DNA from 3 places in the Shewanella sp. Arc9-LZ genome. Region 2 is predicted to be linked to each of the others. Evidence: predicted binding sites of a transcription regulator. Region 2 holds the regulator's gene; each other region holds the start of a gene.

Region 1 (7,678 bases), 1.7 Mb from region 2:
TTCCGCCACACATTGCTCTGCATATCGACTTTTACCGCTACGCGCACCGCCTAACACCAAATGAATCATTAGCTTAATCCAACCGCTAAAATAACTAAGTAACAACACACTTCGCTGATTTGCTGCGCAGCGCCTAGTGTGTCACCGGTGTAGCCACCAATTTGTTTACGGAAAAAGCCGCCTAACAAAATGCGAACTAGCCACAAGGTAATAAACAGCACAAATGCCGCGACACCATTAAGCCATAACAACACAAAAATACCGCTGGCGATTAAAATAAATAAATCATTTAATTGCTGATCTTGGGCAATCGGCTTTGACTTGCTGGTGTCGTCATCACGGACATATTGCTCACTAAAAATCAAGCTTGATGCCACAACGCGGCTGAGTGTATGGCCTGCTACAAGCGCACTTACCGCCGCCATTGGGCTATATAAAGCCAGCTCAACTAGCAATTGCCATTTTAGCAATAACACTAATCCCAACGACAAGGCACCATAACTGCCCAAACGCGAATCTTTCATGATACGCAGCTTGTCTTCTACCGTCCAACCACCACCAAAACCATCTGCGGTATCGGCTAAGCCGTCTTCATGGAAGGCGCCGGTCACTAATACACCCGCGACCATGGCTAATAAAATGGCAATGCTTGCCGGTAAAATCAGCTGTGCAAGCCAAAATACCAACGCACAAATTAAGCCAATGAGTAAGCCCACTAAACCAAAATAACGGCTAGCTTTGTTGAGTTTATCGCTATCAATCACCACCCACGATGGAACGGGGATCCGAGTAAAAAAACTCATCGCCACAAAAAATAAATTTAACTGCCGCAACCATTTTATCTCGCCAGACATGTTGTTCCCTTAAACCACATTATTAACGCCAGCATCATCGAAACTGGCCATTTGATTGTAAAAATTCACCGCAGCTTGAATTAACGGTAACGCTAACGCAGCGCCAGTGCCTTCTCCAAGTCTTAATCCCAGCGACAACAATGGTGTTGCTTGTAGCTGTTGTAACAGAAGCTTATGTCCTTGCTCTTGCGACTCATGAGCAAAAACTAAATAGTCTCTTGATTGTGGAGATAATTTTACCGCAACTAATGCTGCAGCAGTAGCGATAAAACCATCAATCACCACTAATATTTTTTGTTCCGCAGCTGTAAGTATCGCCCCGGTCATTTGCACTATTTCAAAACCGCCAACGTGAGCCAAAATAGCTTCAGGAGAAACTAACTCATGTTGATGTAAATCAAGTGCTTGGTTAATGAGTTTTGTTTTAATAACTAAGGTAGCATCATCAATTCCCGTGCCTCTACCAACACATTGCTCAACATCAATATTGAGCATAGCTGACATTACCGCAGTCGCAGCAGAAGTATTGCCGATACCCATTTCACCTAAAGCAATTAAATTACAACCGGCATCAACATGGCGAGCAACCAACTGTCGAGCAAATTCAAACCCTTGGGCGACTTTTTCAAGTGGCATAGCCGCAGCTAAATGCATAGCCTTAGTGCCTGCGCCTAAGCGTTGGTCGATAACATTGGCTTGGCCTGTAAGCGGTTGTAATATTCCGCAATCGATAATTTCAAGCTCAAACCCGACTTGGCGACAAAACACATTAATTGCCGCGCCGCCTTGGACAAAATTATGTACCATTTGAGTGGTCACTTCGCTTGGCGCAATCGACACGCCGTAAGCGGCAATACCATGGTCGGCAGCAAACACTAACATCGTTGGTTTAGTGATTTGCAGCGGTGTGCTTAACGACTGTTTATCGCCGCGGTACTGCACCCGAGCAATCTGTAGCGCCAAGGTTTCTAGCTGCCCTAACGCCCCTAATGGTTTGGTTTTTTGATTAATCTTATGTTGAATATTGGCATCAACATCTGACTTAACGGCTTCTATAACAAACATGGCGACTCCAACAATTCGGGCAGATAAAATTCAATATGATGTATTGCAGCACTCATCCAGTGCTTATCAAAGAGCTTATCTATGTGCTTATCTAATTCTTAGCTATGTGCTTAGCTATGTGCTTATAAAAAGAGCTCAGCGTTTAACGGCGTTGACGCAAAATAAACAAGAAAAACACGCTGCCCAGTGCAGCAGTAATAATGCCGACTGGCAATTCTTGGTTAAATAAAATGCATCGTGCTATCACGTCAATCCACACCATAAATAAGCCACCTAACATCGCGGTTAAGATCATCGGCTGACGTCCGGAAAATAATAGCCTAACCGTATGCGGGATCATCAAACCAACAAATCCAATGCCACCACAAGTTGCCACCAACATTGCCGTAATAAGCGAACACAGTAACAGCATACTTAAGCGCAATTTAGCGACATTTATTCCTAACGTATGAGCCGTTTCATCACCCGCTTGCAGCGCCATAATTTGCCGTCTAAATGCCAACATAATCAATAAACTCACCCCTACCGTCACACTGGGTAAGAGTAGATTAGACCAACTGGCTTTAGCAAAACTGCCTAAACTCCAAAACAGTACTGACGCCGCAGCTTGAGGGGTTGAAAAATACAACAGCAAGCTAGTCAATGCCCCAAACAGAAACGACGTTGCTACACCAGACAGCAACATACGTTCAACTTGGCTACTTCGACCAGGTCCCGACAAAATAAACACCACCAACACCGATAAACTGGCGCCGATGAATGCTCCTATCGGTATGCTTAATGTCGACCAAGACCACCAAGGTTGCGCGGTAAAGCTTGGCGCTATAGTCAATACACCAGAAAACATTTCGGCAAACAAACCGGTTTGACTGAATAACGACACCACCAGCACTGCACCAAATGACGCCCCGGAGCTAATGCCAAACAAATACGGGTCGGCCAACGGGTTGCGGGTCACGGTTTGTAATACACTGCCTGCTATAGACAACCCTGCGCCAGCCACAAAGGCCAACAAAATTCTCGGTAAGCGTAATTCAAGCACAATACGTTGGGTTATCGTCACCGCATGTTCACTGCCTTCAATCGCACTCGGCATGTTGCCGCCTAATAAGGTATTAAATATCATTAATACGTCATTAAGATGAATGTTAGCCGCCCCAAAACTGGCGGCAAATATCGGGGTAAGCAGTGTAGCCAATACCAACAGACTGAAACAAACGTAATACCGACGTTGCGATGCATCAATCATGATCGGGGCATCCTTTATGGCTGGGTTGGTAACCATAAAAATAACTGATCAGCGGCTTACCGTGTTGTGGGTGAAGATTAATGTCGCAGCACACACCAAACACGTCACTAATTTGTCGCTCGGTTAGCACTTCTGTTGGGGTACCTTTAGCAATTAATCGTCCTTGGTCGAGTAGCAGTAATTTATCGCACATTGCACTGGCTAAATTCAGATCGTGTATAGAAGCAATAACACTGATGCCTAAAGATGCAACAAGTTCAAGAATTTGAATTTGATAACGAATATCTAAGTGATTGGTCGGTTCATCTAAAATAAGAATATGCGGCTGTTGCACAATGGCGCGGGCAATTAGGGCACGTTGTTTTTCACCGCCAGATAACAGTTCATATTGTTGCTGAGCTTTTTGCTGTAATCCAACTTTGGTTAAGGCACTCACCACACGTTCACGGTCTTGGGCTGTGTTAGAGTCAAACAAGCCTTTATGCGGAGTAAGCCCCATCAACACTAATTGCTCGGTGGTCATGTCAAAATAATGCGGGGTATCTTGTTGCACCACAGCAATATTCTGCGCTAACAACTTAGAGGAATACTCACTGATGGGTTTAGAAAATATCTCAATATCGCCGCTGGTCGGCACAATATAGCGATATAAGCAGCGTAACAGGCTCGACTTGCCTGCGCCATTGGGACCAATTAGTCCTAGCATCTGGCCTTTAGGCAAACTGAAATGAATGTCCGCCAGAATCGTTTTATTATCGACTTGCCAAAAAAGATGATTTACATCTAATACAGATTCAGACATGAACGTTAGCCCGCCATGTCCAATTAATTAACACAAACATCTATTTAATAACTCCCCTAAGTCACCCGCTTAGGCATGGATATTGAGGCGATTCAAAGCTGGTATCTGACTTATGTCCCCATATTCGATGGGTACATCTACAGTTGCGGGTACAGTTTGGGCTTATCCCAATTCCCAATACCTTGAAAGGCACTATGGTTTCGACGCAGATTATTACGACAATTATGACGCAAATAACTATTCAAATTACGGCGCTGATAACTTTGCAAATAACTATGCAAATTGTGACACTAATGACTACGCAAATTACGACGAACATTATTACGCAAATTATGGCGCAAAAATAATGACACTATGGTTATAACGCTCAGCCAATGAAGTGTTACGGCCAATGTAATGTAAAGCTCACTTCAGCGGTATTGCTATTCATTGCTGTCGCTTGAAAAGCGTCAACCTTATCAACATCATCAGGCCAATAGACATCGAGCACCATAATAGCAGCATAGGGGATCGCTAGGTTAGCGAATAATCCGCTAGATTGGCCAACCTTAAGCACATAGCCCATTAAACAGCGCATCACCCCACCGTGAGTAACCACTAACGCATGGGGACAATCGACAGCTTGAGCAGTTTGCGGCAAGCTTTGCCCTTGTTGTTCGTCGATAGACAGTAAACAAGAGTGCTGCTGATGACGTGAGCGCCACAGTTCATTAACCACGCTCATAAGCCCGGCTTCTACTCGCGCAGCAAAATCGCTTACCGACTCGGCTTTATCAGGCGTGCTATCAGCCAACCATGGGTTATGCCAGTAAGCATCAAATTTACCTGGATTTTGCTGATAAATTGCATCAAACGATTGCCCATCCCAGACACCAAAATCAATTTCTTGCAGTGCTGGTATCGTGGTTAATGGCAGCGTTAATCGCTGTGCTAAAGGGCGACTGAATTGCTGGCACCGTTGCAATGGCGAACTAAACACATGGCTAATTGGATATTGCAGTTCAGCAAACGCTTGCTGCATTTGGGTCATCCCAGTGTCGGTGAGCTTTACATCGGTTTGGCCGCGAAATATTGCCCCACCTTCGCATTCTCCATGGCGCATTAATATTATCTTGGCTTGTTTCATTTAATTCAGCCTTGCTCTAGTGATAAAAATTCGCGTACTATGGACGTCTATACGTTTATATGTCTAAAATACTATCTTAAAAGATAATCATTTAGAAGATAATCATTGTACGCAGTAATTGTCCAAGGCAATTGCCTGCAACGGTTAATGCAACCGTTGTGTATAACTGTTATTTACAACACTTGTGCACAGCAATGATGTTATCGCCCTACTATTGTAAAAATAAGGGTATGCTTATCTCAATCAAGGTATCAAGCAACATAGTGATAAAAAGGTAACTGTTATGGCGAAATCGACTTCTTACAGTCAAACACTTAAACAACTTAATGCATTGTTAGCGCAGCGTATTGTGATTTTAGATGGCGCCATGGGCACCATGATCCAAGACTATAAGTTGGAAGAAGAAGATTATCGTGGCGAGCGTTTTAAAGATTGGCATTGCGATGTTAAAGGCAACAACGACTTATTAGTACTCAGCCAACCGCAAATCATTAAAGATATTCATACTCAGTACCTGCTAAACGGTGCCGACATTATTGAAACTAACACCTTTAACGCCACCACCATTGCCATGGCCGACTACGACATGCAGTCGCTGGCCGCTGAAATTAACCTTGCTGGCGCCCGAGTCGCCCGCCAAGCTGCCGACGAAGTGGCAGCGCAAACTGGTTCGCCACGTTATGTTGCTGGTGTATTAGGCCCAACCAACCGTACCTGTTCTATCAGTCCAGACGTTAACGACCCAGCGTTTCGTAATGTCAGTTTCGATCAATTAGTCGACGCTTATGTCGAATCAACCACGGCTTTAATTGAAGGTGGCGCCGATATCATTATGGTTGAAACCATTTTTGATACTTTAAACGCCAAAGCTGCCCTATTTGCGATTGAAAAAGTATTCGACCAACTTGGCGATCGCCTACCCGTTATGATCTCTGGCACTATTACTGACGCCTCTGGTCGTACATTAACCGGCCAAACCACCGAAGCCTTTTATAACTCTTTACGCCACATCAAGCCGTTATCGATTGGCCTTAACTGCGCCCTCGGACCAAAAGAGCTGCGCCCGTACGTTGAAGAATTGTCACGTATTGCCGAATGTTATGTCTCTGCCCACCCAAATGCTGGCTTACCCAACGAATTTGGTGGCTACGATGAAACCCCAGAAGAAATGGCCGAAGTCATTAATCAATGGGCGCAAGAAGGCATGCTCAATATTGTCGGCGGTTGTTGTGGTAGTACACCCGCACACATTAGTGCTATTCGTGAAGCGGTACTCAGACACGAACCAAGACAGATACCAGATATACCTGTGGCGTGTCGTTTATCGGGCCTAGAGCCACTCACCATCGACAAAAACTCGTTATTTGTTAACGTCGGTGAGCGCGCTAACGTGACCGGTTCGGCTAAGTTTTTACGCTTAATTAAAGAAGAAAAGTTTGAAGAAGCCTTAGATGTCGTGCGCGAGCAGGTTGAAAATGGCGCACAAATTATCGACGTCAACATGGACGAAGGTATGCTTGATGGCGTGGCGTCAATGGCGAAGTTTTTAAACTTAATCGCCTCTGAGCCCGACATCTCCCGCGTGCCCATCATGATTGACTCATCAAAATGGGAAGTGATTGAAGCTGGGCTTAAATGCGTTCAAGGCAAGTCGATTGTTAACTCTATTTCGATGAAAGAAGGCGAAGCCAAATTTATTGAACAAGCGACCTTAGTAAAACGCTATGGTGCGGCAGCCATTATAATGGCCTTTGACGAAAACGGCCAAGCCGATACACGTGAGCGTAAAACCCAAATCTGTACCCGTGCTTATCGCATTTTGGTTGATGTTGTTGGCTTTCCACCAGAAGACATTATTTTTGACCCTAACATTTTCGCCATTGCCACCGGTATTGATGAACACGACAACTATGCAGTCGACTTTATCGAATCGATAAAAGACATCAAAGCCACCTTGCCACACGCAATGATCTCAGGCGGCGTGTCTAACGTGTCATTCTCGTTCCGCGGTAACAACCCAGTACGCGAAGCTATTCACGCGGTGTTTTTATACCATGCCATTCAAGCCGGCATGGACATGGGTATTGTTAACGCTGGTCAGTTAGCCATATACGATGATATTGAACCAGAGCTGAAAAAACGGGTTGAAAACGTAGTTCAAAACTTACCATGTCCGGTAGCCGACTCAAACAACACCGAGCAGCTACTCGACATCGCAGAAAGCTTTAGAGGCGATGGCTCACAAGTGGCCAAAAAAGAAGATTTAGCTTGGCGCAGCTGGCCGGTATCCAAACGTTTATCGCACGCATTGGTTAAAGGCATTACCGAATTTATTGATGAAGACACCGAAGCTGCTCGTCAAGAAGCCGTGCGCCCGCTCGATGTTATTGAAGGACCGCTGATGGACGGCATGAACGTGGTCGGCGACTTATTTGGTGCTGGCAAAATGTTCTTACCGCAAGTGGTCAAATCGGCACGAGTAATGAAAAAAGCCGTCGCTTACCTAAACCCATATATTGAGCTTGAAAAGGTTGCTGGCCAGTCAAACGGCCGAATTTTAATGGTCACCGTAAAAGGTGATG
Region 2 (7,678 bases):
GAGGACATAAAAAAGACCATCAATAATGGTCTTTTTTAACAAAACTACTCTTGCAACAGGTCTTTGCAAATATGCACCAAATCCGACTGCACAGCCGCAGCAGTCACCTCACGCCCAGCCCCTGGACCGCGAATAATCAATGGATTACCTTGATAAAACGCACTGCGAATAACAAACACATTATCCCCTGGGGTTAAATTCGCATAAGGATGATTATTATCAACCCACTGCAAACCCACTTCAGCCTGTAACTTACCTTCGACTTTATCCAGCGAAGCCACATAACGTAGCACCTTGTTCTGTTCAGCCGCAGCGACATACTGCTGCAACAAATCATCGTCTAACTCACTGATGCGTGTTAAAAAATCTTCTAGTGACAACTCTGCTAAAGCTTGAGGTACTAATGAGTTAAGACTAATATCGTCTAGCTCTACCGCTAAACCAATCTCGCGAGCCAAGATTAACAACTTACGTTGCATATCGCGGCCAGATAAGTCATCGCGTGGATCAGGTTCAGTAATGCCTAAACTGCGAGCATGCAGTACTAATTCTGAGAACGGCTTACTGCCATCATAATTTTCGAACAGCCAACATAACGTGCCCGAGAAAATACCACCCACAGCTTCAATAGTGTCACCACTATTACGTAAGTCATTTAACGCATGTTGAATAGGTAAACCTGCGCCACAGCTGGCGTTATAACGCCAAAATAAGCGGCGATTACTCAGCTGCTGCTTTAATTCACGATAAAATGGCAATGGCCCTGAGCCGGCTAATTTATTGGCACTTACCACATGAATACCACGGGCAAATAGCTCGGGATATTGTAAGGTTAAAGCAGCACTCGCACTGATATCTAAGGCGACAATTTCATCGCATGATAACTGCGCTAATTGATCAAAAAGCTGATCATAATCCCATTCAATACCTTGCTGTTGATAATCTTGCTGCCATTGTTCAAGGTTAATTCCGTCGTTAGAAATTAATGCTTTTTTCGAACCGACTAAACCAACAAGCTCAACAGAGGCTTCAAGTTCGTGATCTAATGCTGGACTGGCGCGTTTAAACAAATCAATCCACGCCTCACCAATGTTACCCACTCCCAGCAATAACACTCCAATACGCATTCTTGGTCCAGCACAACGACGATGTACTTTTTGGGTCAATAAACTCACTTGAGCTTGCGGGACTAAAGTGACCAAACTTAATGCATCTTGATAAATCGGTTTGGCATCACGGCTGAGTAGTCGGGCAAAACTGCGTCTAAAGTGATGAGCATCGGCACTGACTAATGCCACTAGGCCTAAGTCAGTTTGGGCACTCAACTCTTCAATCAAAAATTCGCTGCTGTATTGAGTGAGCAAAGCTTGCACTTGTTTTTGGCTTTCAAGCGTTAACGCCAACTCAAACTTATGTTGTGCTAGCGACCAATAAGCTAACGGCGTGATACCAGCTTTATCCAAAATGGCCAGTAACGGTTCAATATCTGCGTTCATTTTAAAACTAAACAACACCACTTCATTTAAGTTAGTCACTACTGGCGCACTTGCTGATGAACTCAGTGGCGCAATTAGAGTAAAGTCGGTGTGTGAAGCATAGCTCGAGCGTACTGCTAGGCTCACGTCGGTATTAAATAACGGCTGTAAGGTACGAGAATGCAGTACAGGAGAGCCCAGGCGCGCTAAGCGGTCAGCTTCTGCGAGTGACATACTCTTGAGTAATTTAGCATCATTAATTTTATTCGGGTCGGCGTTAAATACCCCTTCAACGTCGGTCCAAATGGTCACACGCTCAATGTCAGCTAAGCTGGCAATTAAGGTGGCACTAAAATCAGAACCATTGCGACCCAGCAATAAGGTATCGCCGTGGCGGTTAGCGCATATAAAGCCGGTGATCACTAAACGCTCTTGCGGGTGCAAGGCTAATAAGGCCTGTACCTTATCACGAGACTCAGCCACTAAAATATTGGGTACGGCGCCTTCATCGGCTACCAAAATAGAGCACGCATCGACATGAGTCGCAGCTACGCCCATTTCTCGTAACAAAGCGGCCATTAAGCGCGCCGACCAACGTTCACCAAAACTCACCACTTGGTTTAATTGGTAATCGTTACGTTGCTCTAAAGATAATAAGCTGACTAACTGAGATTTGTCGGTAGACAAACGTTCGCGTAAATCACGCGCTTGCTCGTTTGATAATAATTGTTCAATTAACGTCTGCTGGTAACTGATCAGAATTTGCAGCTCTTCTTGCCACAACTGACCGCTGTCGCGCAGGCTCAATAATTTGTATAAGAAGTTAGTCGTTTTTCCGGCGGCGGATACCACAACTAAATCATCACTCTGACCATGCGTAAGTAGAATATGTGCAACACGGCGATAGCAATCTGCATCCGCTAAACTTGAACCACCAAACTTATGTAAATGACTTCGCGTCATTACTGACTCCTTAAACAACTACGACTTTTGTTGCGACTGCTAGACTTCTATTTTGAAACCAATAGTGTTGCAAGTGCATGTTTTGCTATTTTACCCAATTTGGTCGAAACCACAGCTAACTTAAACTCGAATTAAGCTGATTTTATCGCGGCAACAGCTGCTAGGCCTGCTTGAATATCGGCCAAGAGGTCATCTGCATCTTCAATACCGACAGATAGTCTCAATAAAGTCTCTTTAATACCAGCCTCTTGCCTTGCTTGTGGGTCCATTGCTCTATGGGTCATGGTGGCCGGAACGGCGACTAAACTTTCCACTCCGCCTAAACTTTCGGCAATACTAAACAACGACAGCGCCTTTAAAAATGCCACCACTTCCGCTTCGCCGCCAATTAACTCAAAACTTAACATAGCACCAAAGCCTTGTTGTTGTTTTGCCGCAATTTCGTGACCTAGATGGTCTTTTAAACCCGGATAATACACCTTGGCCACCACATCACTGGCGCTGAGTAACTCAACAATCTTTTGTGCATTACGTTGATGCTCACGAATTCGTACCGCTAAAGTACGTAAGCCTCGGAGGGTTAAATAACTGTCAAATGCTGAACCCGTAAGCCCAAGAGTATTTGACCACCAATGTAACAACTCACCCACTTGAGGATCTTTAGCCACTACCGCTCCACCGACCACATCGCTATGACCATTGATGTATTTGGTGGTTGAGTGAATAACAATGTCTGCACCTAATAATAATGGCTGCTGTAATATTGGTGATAAAAAGGTGTTATCGACTGTCACTAGCGCGCCAACGTCATGGCAAGCGATACTAATGGCATTAATGTCTACCACCCGCAATAAAGGATTCGATGGCGTTTCTAACCACACCATTTTCGGTTTTTGAGCTATCGCTTTGCTCAGCGCTTGCGCATCAGTTTGATCAACAACCAATAACTTAAATTGGCCTTTTTTGGCCAAGTTAGTAAATAAGCGGTAACTGCCACCATAACAATCGTGCGGCACAACCAATAAATCCTCTGGGCCAAGTAAGCTAGTCACCAATGTAATCGCCGCCATGCCGGTACATGTCACCACGCCGGTAGCACCTTGCTCGAGTTTGGCGAGTGCGTCACCTAAAATACATCGAGTAGGATTACCCGAACGACTGTAATCAAACTCGCGCGGATTATTGTGGCCATCGAATGAATAATTGGTCGATAAATAAATCGGTGGCACGATAGCACCATGTTGTGTGTCTGTTTCAATACCTTGGCGAACGGCCAATGTGGCGTTTTGATGCTTAGTCATGGTGACTCCTAAAATTTCACAAACACACAAAGAGATGTCTAGACGTCCAAATTTACCTAAGAGATCCCCATCCGTCAACTTAAATAGACGTTTAGACGTCTAAACATCAAGAAATCTATTTGCAATCGGGATTAAATAGTAGCAATAATTTGACTAGAGATTGTAACGGTTTAAAATCTGCAGCGTATTTATCGTTAAGGGTAAGTTAATGACTGAGTGGAATGGCGAATATATCAGCCCATATGCCGAGCACGGCAAAAAAAATGAACAAGTAAAAAAAATTACGGTTTCTATCCCTTTAAAAGTATTAAAAGTACTGACGGATGAGCGGACGCGTCGCCAGATAAATAATCTGCGCCATGCAACTAACAGTGAACTGCTATGCGAAGCATTTTTGCATGCGTACACAGGTCAACCATTACCTTATGACGGTGATCTATCAAAAGATCAGCCTGATAGCATTCCAAGTGAAGCGAAAAAGTTAATGGATGATATGGGTATCGAGTGGGAAGAGCTCGAATAATTCACTGATTAGTCAATACCTCACAGACTTTGAAACGACCCTAATAAGAAGTCGTCATGTTTTTAAAGAGAACTTATGATGTCATTTATCGATCCAACGACCTTGATACTGGCATCGATTATCGTGTTTTTTGGCGCGCTAACCCAAAGCTTAATTGGCTTTGGGTTAGCCGTTGTTGCTAGCCCGCTGCTGTATATTGTTAATCCTCAATTAGTTCCTGTTCCTATTATTGTTATGGGCTTTGCCATTTCTGCAATGACCTTATTTAGAGAACGCGGTCATCTACAATTTAATGGTTTGCAATATGCCTTACTCGGGCGGATCCCTGGGGGGTTTTTAGGCGCTGGATTATTGCTGTTTGCCCCACAAGCCATACTAGGCTTAGTGATTGCAGGCATTGTGTTTATTGCTGTTATTCTTAGCATCTTTCGCTTTACCGCCCCTATTAATCGCCTCAGTTTATTTATCGCTGGGGTATTTTCAGGCATATTTGGCAATATCGCTGCTATCGGTGGTCCACCAATGGCCATTTTGCTTGCAGGCCAAGACCCAGGTCAGTTTAGAGCGGCATTATCTGCCTTTTTCGTGTTTAGCTCATTAATTGCCTTAGCTATTCTAACCATCGTCGGCTTAGTTGAAGTGAAGCATTTATGGCTATCACTGCTATTATTGCCTTCAGTCGTTGCTGGTTATCTTGTCTCAGGTAGATTAATTGGCCGCGTTGATAAAGATAAAACCCGCATAGTCACCTTAGTGTTATGTAGTATTAGTGCCACTGTGTTAGTGATTATGTCGACCAACACGTTAATGAGCTAATCAGCTAATCAGCTATTCTGTACCTGTAAACAAAACCAGCCATCAATGGGCTTGTTCGCTAATAATGATTAAAATCTTCCCCTTCTATTTATCAAGCAGTCTATTTCTCACCTAAAAACGCCATCAATAAGTATCAAAAAAACCACTTTTATCTCCTCTAGCAAAATCCTCATCTTGGCGCAATAGATCCACATCACACTAGTTCATTAGATTTCTTTCAATTAACTTTTTTTCAATTAGATTTTTCTCATGGATATGATCTACTTCAAATTAACACTACTCACTTTTAGGTAACATTGTTTACAGCAAATAAATAATTAAATGCTGTTAATGCACAACCCTAATAAGCCCGACAGAGGACAAAATGATGAACACTTACATTAAAGTTGGTATCGCAGTTGCTATGGCATTATCACTTGGCACCCAAGTGATGGCCGCAGATGGTGGTAATCCTAAAAAAGGTAAGCACCTGTACAAAAAAGAATGTAAAGCCTGCCACAGCGCTAACAGTGAAGGTCCTGAATTAACCCCAATGACCAAAACCATGAGCCAATGGGATCGTTTCTTTACTCGTGATAAGCACAAAGCTAAACCTGCCGTTTTTGAAGCCTTATCAGAAAAAGACATAAAAGATATTCAACAGTTTTTATATGACCACGCCGCCGATTCAGACCAACCAGCTACTTGCGGCTAAATCATCAATGCTGAGTATCTTTTCGTTCTAAACGAAACATCAGCCAATAAACCAAACGAAAAAACTGTGAGGCTTAGCCTCAGGGATCCTGACACAAAAAATTTGCCAAATTGACCTTGTTATTTGGCAAATAAAGGGGAGAAAGACCATGAGAACTCTCATCTCAATATTAGTGGCTAACGCGCTCTTTATGAGCGGCGCAAGCCTAGCAGCAGATACCGATGCACAAAAGATTGCCGATCTTAAACAACAACTGGCTACTATTAATGAAGATCTTGATTACTTAAATTCACGAGTTGACAAAACCGAGCGTCACACAGCCTTAGACAGAATAGCCATTACGGGTGATTTTAGAACCAAAGCACATTCATTACATTATCAAAACGTCACTTGGAACCCAGCCATGAACGTTAACTTTTCTGACTTTGGCGCTAAAGCCATGTCAGGAGTATTTGGCGATCCAAACAGTGCTACCTCACCGTTAGGCCAAATGATGATGGCAAACCCTGATTTAGCCAGCGCGTTTCAAAGCGGTATGCTTCAAGGCGTTATGCCAATGCTGTTGGGCCAAAAAACCCAACAGGACATTGATAACGATATATTTTACACCACGCGCTTACGCCTAAACATTGACGCTAAAGTGTGGGATAACGTCAGCTTTGCAGGACGTTTAACCATGTTTAAGAGCTGGGGAGACTCTGCTGGAGTTAAAGTATTCGACTCATGGAACTCATTCACCATGGACGGCACCAGTAGCGGTAGCACCAGTGGTGATGAGTTAAAAGTAGAGCGCGCCTATTTTAATTGGAAAGACATTAATGGTAGTGGCACTTACCTTTCTATTGGACGTCGCCCTTCAACGTACGGTCCACCAAATCATTATCGTGAAAATGAACTCAGAGGCGGCACGCCATCAGGTCACTTAGTCAATTTCAACTTCGATGGTCTGACCTTAGGTTACAACTTGGGTGATATTACCGGTATTGAAGGCCAAACAGTACGTTTTTGCTATGGCCAAGGCTTTGAATCACAGTACGGCAATGGCGAATTGTTTGGTGACATCATCACTAAAGATACCCACCTCGGCGGGTTTAATATCGACGTGATTAATGACGGTAACCATTTCTTACAGTTCACTTTATTCGGTGCTAAAGATGTCAATGATGGCTTTACGGGCACCATGGCATTCCCTACTCAACTGGCGGGTATCTTTGCCCCAACCATGTATCAAGACATGCAAAAATTCGACAACTTTAACTTCGTCACCCGCGTACAACCAAGCGGTGTCATTGGTGATATGTACTTAGGTGGCCTAGGTTATGCCTATGAAACCGATGACGACCTGAAAATGTTTGCCTCATTAGGATGGACTCGTGCTGAACCTAACGGCAATGCTGGTTTGTTCGGTGGCATGTTAAGCGATGCAGTATTTGAAGCAGAGTTGAACAGCACTGGAACTGAAATCATTATGGTGCCAAAAGAAACCGTTGATAGCGACACCAAAGATGGTTACGGCATTTATGTGGGCATGCAAATTCCTGCACCATACGGCAAATTCGGTTTGGAATATAACTACGGTTCTAAATACTGGAGTCCCTTCACCCAAGCACAAGACGACCCAATCGGCAGTAAGTTAGCCACTCGCGGCCACGTTGCCGAAGCTTATTATATCTTTGATATTAATCCAAAAATGTTTATTAAGTTAGCCGGTTTGTATTACGACTATGAATATACCGGAAGTGGCTCACCAGTAGGTGCACCGATGAAGGTTGACGATGTGATTGCCGGTAGCGCGTACTCAATGTTGCCCGTTGTTGACACCGCCTATGACGTCAATGCCTCACTGACCGTTAACTTCTAACGCTAACTTAACCTTCTAACTTGGCCCCCCTGAGCACAAGCTCAG
Region 3 (7,678 bases), 1.9 Mb from region 2:
ATCAGATAGATACGATCATGTTACCTAGATTGGCTCAATATTTAAATCCGCCAAAAGGTTGGGGATTATGGAAAGTCCATGCGCTCGATTGTGACGCCAATGACCAACACGGGTTAAGCGGCGAGTATTTAGGCTGGGTATTAGTGAGACCGATGCACTTTTTTACCCAAGCACAACCGCATAACTTAGAGTTAGGTTGGCGGTTTAAGCATATTTGTTGGGGTAAAGGCTATGCTACAGAAGCTGCCAAAGCGGTCATGGATGCTGTCAGTGAGCCTGATGACGTGACTCATGTGAGTGCGATAGCAGTAGAGGAAAATATTGCCTCAATTGCGATTATGAAAAAACTTGGTATGACGTTTCAGCATAAAAGTATTCACCGTGATCCATTAGGTGATACTGAAGCCGTGTTTTATCAAAAAGCGGTGTAATGTTTTTTAAGGTAATAAAAAAAGCAGCCTGAGCTGCTCTTTTGTTGTATTACATACTGTCGATTACTTTTTAGCGTCTAAATAACGCTCAGCATCAAGTGCAGCCATACAACCCGTACCGGCAGAAGTGATGGCTTGACGGTAATGTTGATCCATCACGTCGCCACAAGCATAAACACCTTCAATACTGGTTTGAGTCGCATTGCCTTGTAAACCACTGTTTACTTGTAAGTAACCGTGATTCATTTCTAATTGACCAGCAAAAATACCAGTATTAGGGCTGTGACCAATCGCAATAAACACACCAGCGACTTCTAAATCGGTCACTGAACCATCTTTAGTGCTTTTCTTCTTAAGCCCAGTCACACCCATCTCGTTACCAGTGACTTCTTCAAGTGTTTGGTCTAGGTGTAAAATGATATTACCGTTCGCAACTTTATCCATTAAACGATTGATCAGAATTTTTTCTGAACGGAAGCTGTCACGACGGTGAATTAAGTGAACTTCAGAAGCTATATTACTTAAGTAAAGTGCTTCTTCAACTGCAGTGTTACCACCACCAACCACCGCAACTTTTTGGTTACGATAGAAGAAACCATCACATGTTGCGCAGGCAGAAACACCACGGCCCATGAATGCTTCTTCAGACGGGAGGCCTAAATATTTAGCCGATGCGCCAGTAGCAATAATGAGTGCATCACACGTAAACTCGCCGTTGTCACCTTTTAAGCGGAAAGGTCGCTCAGTTAGTGTCACTTCGTTGATGTGATCAAAAATAATTTCAGTATCAAACTTCTCAGCGTGCTTTTGCATGCGTTCCATTAATGCTGGACCAGTTAAGTCTTCAGCATCGCCTGGCCAGTTTTCTACTTCAGTCGTAGTGGTTAATTGACCACCTTGCTGCATGCCTGTGATCATCACAGGATTTAAATTTGCACGCGCAGCATAAACAGCAGCGGTATAGCCAGCAGGGCCAGAACCTAAAATTAGTAGGTTAACGTGACGAGCTTCACTCATGATTTTGTTCTCCGATAACATGCCTTAAGCAATTTGCATGGGATTGTATGGAATTTACTACTGCGGGTAAAGTGAAGTTGAGTGCAGGAAATCGATTGAGCTAATCTATTGTGTAAATATTCCGTTTCAGGTGAGGTAATGATACACATTAACTCGCTTGAAACGGTTACTTGTCGTTCAACGAACGATTGATTGTATGTTAGGTTTAATAAACCAAGTGACAGGTTGGTAAATTATTTTTTTCTAAATAATTCTGGTGGTATTCCTCGGCAATGTGGAATGTTTGTATCGGTACAATTTCAGTCACAATATGACGCTGTCCCCATTTACCGCTTCGTGCTAATGCCAGCTTTGAGCTTTCAGCTTGGGCTTTTTGCTCTTTATCGTGAAAAAAAATCGTGCTGCGATATTGAGTACCAATGTCACCGCCCTGCATATTCAGCATGGTTGGGTTGTGATTTTTCCAAAAAGTGTCCAACAAGTCGTCGTAACTGACGATTTCTGGATCAAACTCAACTTGAACCACTTCTGCGTGACCAGTCGAACCCGTCTTCACTTCTTTATATGTGGTCGCACTGTCTTTGCCACCCATGTAGCCACACGTTGCGTTACTGACGCCGTTAATTTCACGGAAAAAATATTCAACACCCCAAAAACAGCCTGCACCAAATGTTGCTAACGCCATGACATACCCTTAAAACAAATTATAGAAGTCTAGATGGCTACAATTGTGTTGAATATTGTGTAGTTTTGCAAGCAAACTTTTATTAATAAATAAATCTAACATATGCCACCAATAAAATAGCGTTTGGCTATGATAGAATCCGCGACAATAGGCAGTAATAGTTAACATCGTTTTACGTCAAAGTTAACTACGCCATATAATAATGAGACAAGGAGTTGATAGTGTTATCTGACCTGATGATAAACCATGATTTTTTAGCCTATACCTTAGCCAATCCAAATCAATTACCTGCAGCATCTGATTTTATGTTGGCAGATCATACCCGTGTAGATGTATGGGATACGGGAGTGATTGTATTTACTCCGGCTAATGCAACCAAAGATATCGTGCTGTCTTGTGCTGTGCACGGTAATGAAACTGCACCGATTGAAATCTGTAATCAACTCATTAAAGATTTGCTCAGCCAACGAATTGTTGCCAAGCAGCGTGTGATGTTTTTAATTGGTAATCCGGCCGCGATTATCAATAAAACCCGTTTTATTGATGAAAACATGAATCGGCTATTTAGTGGCGCGCATTCTAAAGGCGAGGGCTTAAGCCATCCGGAGCGTCACCGAGCAAAAGCGTTAGAGCAATACGTGGCAGACTTTTTCAATGCCAATAATGACAATCAACGTATTCATTACGACTTACATACTGCTATTCGTGCTTCTAAGCATGAAAAGTTTGCCATATACCCATACCGTCCTGGCCGTGCTTTTAGCGGTGAACAAATTATGTTTTTGGCGGCATGTGGCGTTGATACTATGTTGTTTCACCACGAACCAACAACGACGTTTAGTTATTATTCGTCAGAGCAATTTCAAGCAGATGCTTTTACTGTGGAATTAGGCAAAGTAATGCCATTTGGCCAAAATGACATGAGTCGTTTTGCACAAACTCAAACTATGCTTGAAAAGTTGATTACTGAAACTGAGTTAGCACCTGTTGAGTTCGACCCTAGCAAGGTCAACTTGTATAAAGTATCGCGCTCTATTAACAAGCACTTTGATGATTTTGAATTTAGCTTTGCTGGTGATGCAGAAAACTTCAGTGCCTTTAGTCAGGGCGAGGTGTTAGCGACAGAAGGCGGTAATTCAATCACTGTTGAATACCCACAAGAAGCCATTGTATTTCCCAATGCAAATGTGCCCATTGGGCAACGCACAGTGTTATGTTTAGTACCCGCGTTGAACGAAACTATTATCTAGTCGTAAAGCAATATATACATGTCAATCGCGAGTAAAATGCGTTTACAGTGAGAGTAAGTATTGATAGGTAGTTTACGTTAACGTAATGTCTACTCGCATAGTATAAATAGAGCCATGTTTATGTTGAACATGGCTCAACAATAACAAGAGCATAATATGAGCAACGCACCACTGACCAATGAAACAGTGCACCGTGTCAGCTTCTTAGACAAAGCGTCATTGCACATCCCCATTTTGCGTATTTTGCAAGCTGATGGCACCACTTATGAAAGTGCGGTTCTACCAGTAATCGACAAGGCTCTGGCCGAAAAAATCTTTGATACCTGTGTTTTTACACGCGTATTAGACGAGCGTATGTTGGGTGCGCAGCGTCAAGGACGGATTAGTTTTTACATGACCTGTACCGGTGAAGAAGCCTCAATTATTGGCAGCACAGCCGCGCTTGATAAAGACGACGTCATTTTGGCTCAATATCGTGAGCACGCCTCATTGCGTTATCGCGGCTTTACGACTGAACAATTTATGAATCAAATGTTCAGTAACGAGAAAGATTTAGGTAAAGGTCGCCAAATGCCGATTCATTACGGCAGCCGTGAACTCAACTACCAAACTATTTCATCACCTTTGGCAACTCAAATTCCACAAGCCACAGGTGTTGCTTATGGCATGAAATTACAAGGTAAGCGTAACGTCGCCATTTGTTATTTTGGTGAAGGCGCAGCATCAGAAGGTGACTTCCATGCTGGTTTGAACATGGCCGCAGTGCTTAAGTCTCCGACCATCTTTTTCTGTCGTAACAATGGTTATGCTATTTCAACCCCAACTGAAGAGCAGTTTGCTGGTAACGGTATAGCCAGTCGGGGTGTTGGTTACGGTATGCATACCATCCGTGTAGACGGTAACGACATGCTAGCGGTGTTAGCTGCCACACAACAAGCTCGTGCCCACGCACTTGAACATAATGCTCCAGTATTGATTGAAGCGATGACGTATCGTTTGGGCGCGCATTCTTCATCAGACGATCCATCTGGTTACCGTTCAAAAGAAGAAGAAGCCAAATGGCAGCAACACGATCCAGTAAAACGTTTTAAGTTATGGATGGTCAATAAAGGCTGGATAACTGAAGCCGATGAAGCCAAGTTATTTGAACGTTATCGCGAAGAAGTGCTAGCAGCAGTTAAAGTGGCTGAAAAGTTACCTATTCCGAAACTAGATGAAATTATTGAAGATGTGCTTGATAAACCGACTCCAGCATTGAGAAAACAGCTTAAAGAACTGAAAGAACACATTGCTAAGTATCCAAAAGCCTATCCAAAAAGCGCAGGGAGACTCTAAACCGTGGCTCAAATGAATATGTTACACGCCATCAACGAGGCGTTATCAATAGCCATGACTGCCGACGAGCGCATGGTGATTTTTGGTGAAGACGTTGGCCACTTCGGTGGCGTTTTTCGCGCGACTTCTGGTTTACAAGAGCAGTTTGGTCGCGACCGTTGTTTTAACACGCCGCTAACTGAACAAGGTATTGCTGGTTTTGCTAATGGCCTAGCATCTTATGGCATGACTGCTGTTGCAGAAATTCAGTTTGCTGATTATATTTTTCCGGCATTCGATCAAATCGTTAATGAATCGGCAAAATTTAGATACCGCAGTGGTAATCAATTTGATGTGGGTGGGTTAACCTTCCGCACACCATACGGTGGTGGTATTGCCGGTGGACATTACCACTCTCAATCACCTGAAGCCTATTTTACCCAAACGCCTGGTTTAAAAGTGGTCATTCCGCGTAATCCAGAACAAGCTAAAGGGTTGTTGCTGGCGTCTATTCGCGATCCAAACCCGGTAATTTTCTTTGAACCTAAACGTTTGTACCGCGCATCTGTTGGCGAGGTTCCAGCCGGTGACTACGTTATCGAATTAGGCAAAGCACAAGTGGTTAAGCAGGGCAGTGATATTACTGTTCTGGCTTGGGGCGCACAGATGGAAATCGTCGAAAAAGCCTGCGAACGTGCCGAGAAAGAAGGTATTTCATGTGAAATTATCGACTTACGCACTATCGCGCCATGGGATGTTGAAACTATCGCAAAATCAGTGACCAAAACAGGTCGTTTACTGATTAACCATGAAGCGCCATTAACCGGTGGTTTTGCTGGTGAAATTGCGGCAACCATTCAGCAAGAATGTTTCTTATCGCTTGAATCACCGATCAATCGTGTGTGCGGATTAGATACGCCTTATCCATTGGTGCATGAAAAAGAATACATGCCAGATGAATTAAAGACCTTCGAAGCCATCAAGGCCACAGTGTCGTTTTAGGAGTAAGGTATGATTAAAGATTTTATTTTACCCGACATCGGCGAAGGTGTGGTGGAATGTGAATTAGTTGATTGGTTAGTTAGCGAAGGTGACATTGTCACTGAAGATCAACCGATTGCTGATGTAATGACAGATAAAGCCTTAGTGCAAATTCCGGCGCCGCATGCTGGAAAAATTACCAAGCTTTACTACGCCAAAGGTGAAATCGCCATTGTGCATCAACCATTGTACGCAGTAGAAATGGATGGAGATGACAACGATAGCGTCATTGAAGCCCCTGTAGCTGCCATGACACCGGTTAACGAGTCAGCTGTTAACAACAGTAATGCTGTTACGGCCACAACCAGCAGTCAGTCAAACATTGAAGAGTTCTTATTGCCTGATATCGGTGAAGGGATTGTTGAATGTGAATTGGTTGATTGGTTAGTCGAAGAAGGCGATATCGTCGTTGAAGATCAACCCATCGCTGATGTGATGACCGATAAAGCGTTAGTGCAAATCCCGGCCATGAAAGCCGGTAAAATTGTCAAACTGCATTATCGTAAAGGTCAGCTTGCTAAAGTGCACTCACCTTTATTCGCCATAGAAGTAGAAGCTGAAGTTAATGCTCCGTCAGCTCCTGTTGAAGTGGTTGAACAAGCACAAGCAGCTGCGCCACAAGTTAACCTTGAACCTGTTGCACAAGGTAAAGCTTTAGCTAGCCCAGCAGTTCGCCGCATGGCACGCGTACTGGACATTAATATCGCTATGGTTGTTGGCACAGGCAAAAATGGCCGAGTTTACAAAGAAGATATTGAACGTCATCAGCAAGGTGGTCATGCCACTCAAGCTGCCGCAAGCACAACGCCAGTGTCGTCAACGAGTCAAGATAATGCTCAAGCTGGCAGTTCTGTGAATAGCGGCATAGTGAGTAATGTAACGGCGAACGATCGGGTTGAACCCATCAAAGGTGTCAAAGCCATTATGGCGAAAATGATGGTTGAGTCAGTATCGACTATCCCTCATTTTACTTACTGTGAAGAGTTTGACCTTACCGAACTCGTTACCTTACGTGAAAGCATGAAGCAACGCTATTCAACTGACGAAGTGAAGCTGACCATGATGCCATTCTTTATGAAGGCCATGTCATTAGCGATCACAGAATTTCCGATATTGAATAGCCAAGTTAATGCAGATTGCACCGAGCTCACTTACAAGTCTCGTCATAACATTGGTATGGCCGTTGACTCAAAAATGGGTTTATTGGTACCGAATGTTAAAGACGTACAAAGTAAGTCTATTTTGGATATTGCTGCTGAAATTTCACGCTTAACCACCGCCGCACGCAGTGGCCGTGTGTCGCCAGCAGATTTGAAAGACGGTACCATTTCGATTTCTAATATCGGCGCATTAGGCGGTACCATAGCAACGCCGATTATTAACAAGCCGGAAGTGGCCATTGTGGCGTTAGGTAAATTACAAATACTGCCACGCTTTAATGCTAAAGGTGAAGTTGAAGCGCGTAAAATTATGCAAGTAAGTTGGTCTGGCGATCACCGCGTTATTGATGGTGGCACCATTGCTCGCTTCTGTAATTTGTGGAAACACTACCTAGAGCAACCACAAGAAATGTTATTAGCCATGCGCTAATGATGATTAGTGTTAATTGCACTATCTTATCCAAAAGGACGCTAACACGTCCTTTTGTTTTAAGTGGCTTTTTCGTATAATACTCGAACAATGTAAATCGATTGGAACCTGTATGAGTCTGTCGGCACCTAAAATTGAAATGATTGAATATCCGTTTCCGCCAAAACCTGCCGTGTTGTCTGACACTGAAAAAGCACAGTATAAAGCACGTATTAAACAGTTATTGATTGATCAAAATGCAGTACTTGTTGCCCATTATTATACCGATCCTGAAATTCAAGCATTAGCTGAAGAGACGGGCGGTTGTGTGTCTGATTCATTAGAAATGGCCCGCTTTGGTCGTGATCACC

The links. Region 2 encodes MetJ, which represses methionine synthesis genes. Its sites were predicted from a motif close to TAGACGTCTAGACGTCTA; they were not measured.
Region 1: a site for MetJ is predicted at 5,137-5,154, ahead of metH (methionine synthase). Genes of this name have one in related genera too.
Region 3: a site for MetJ is predicted at 2,156-2,173, ahead of msrA (peptide-methionine (S)-S-oxide reductase MsrA). Genes of this name have one in related genera too.

Annotation. Positions count from the first base shown of each region.
Region 1 covers NZ_CP048031.1:1,092,792-1,100,469, reverse strand. The annotation lists gene cobU (bifunctional adenosylcobinamide kinase/adenosylcobinamide-phosphate guanylyltransferase) at 1-69, opposite strand, end outside; gene GUY17_RS04755 (adenosylcobinamide-GDP ribazoletransferase) at 69-854, opposite strand; gene cobT (nicotinate-nucleotide--dimethylbenzimidazole phosphoribosyltransferase) at 864-1,919, opposite strand; gene GUY17_RS04745 (iron ABC transporter permease) at 2,062-3,168, opposite strand; gene GUY17_RS04740 (ABC transporter ATP-binding protein) at 3,161-3,970, opposite strand; cobalamin riboswitch at 4,049-4,182, opposite strand; gene GUY17_RS04735 (histidine phosphatase family protein) at 4,353-5,096, opposite strand; gene metH (methionine synthase) at 5,380-7,678, shown strand, end outside.
Region 2 covers NZ_CP048031.1:4,263,555-4,271,232, forward strand. The annotation lists gene GUY17_RS18350 (bifunctional aspartate kinase/homoserine dehydrogenase II) at 45-2,438, opposite strand; gene metB (cystathionine gamma-synthase) at 2,570-3,739, opposite strand; gene metJ (met regulon transcriptional regulator MetJ) at 3,948-4,262, shown strand; gene GUY17_RS18365 (sulfite exporter TauE/SafE family protein) at 4,338-5,078, shown strand; gene GUY17_RS18370 (cytochrome c) at 5,443-5,772, shown strand; gene GUY17_RS18375 (DUF3373 domain-containing protein) at 5,921-7,633, shown strand.
Region 3 covers NZ_CP048031.1:2,344,569-2,352,246, forward strand. The annotation lists gene GUY17_RS10105 (GNAT family N-acetyltransferase) at 1-431, shown strand, start outside; gene trxB (thioredoxin-disulfide reductase) at 495-1,448, opposite strand; gene msrA (peptide-methionine (S)-S-oxide reductase MsrA) at 1,654-2,133, opposite strand; gene astE (succinylglutamate desuccinylase) at 2,355-3,383, shown strand; gene GUY17_RS10125 (thiamine pyrophosphate-dependent dehydrogenase E1 component subunit alpha) at 3,540-4,718, shown strand; gene GUY17_RS10130 (alpha-ketoacid dehydrogenase subunit beta) at 4,722-5,699, shown strand; gene GUY17_RS10135 (dihydrolipoyllysine-residue acetyltransferase) at 5,709-7,328, shown strand; gene nadA (quinolinate synthase NadA) at 7,441-7,678, shown strand, end outside.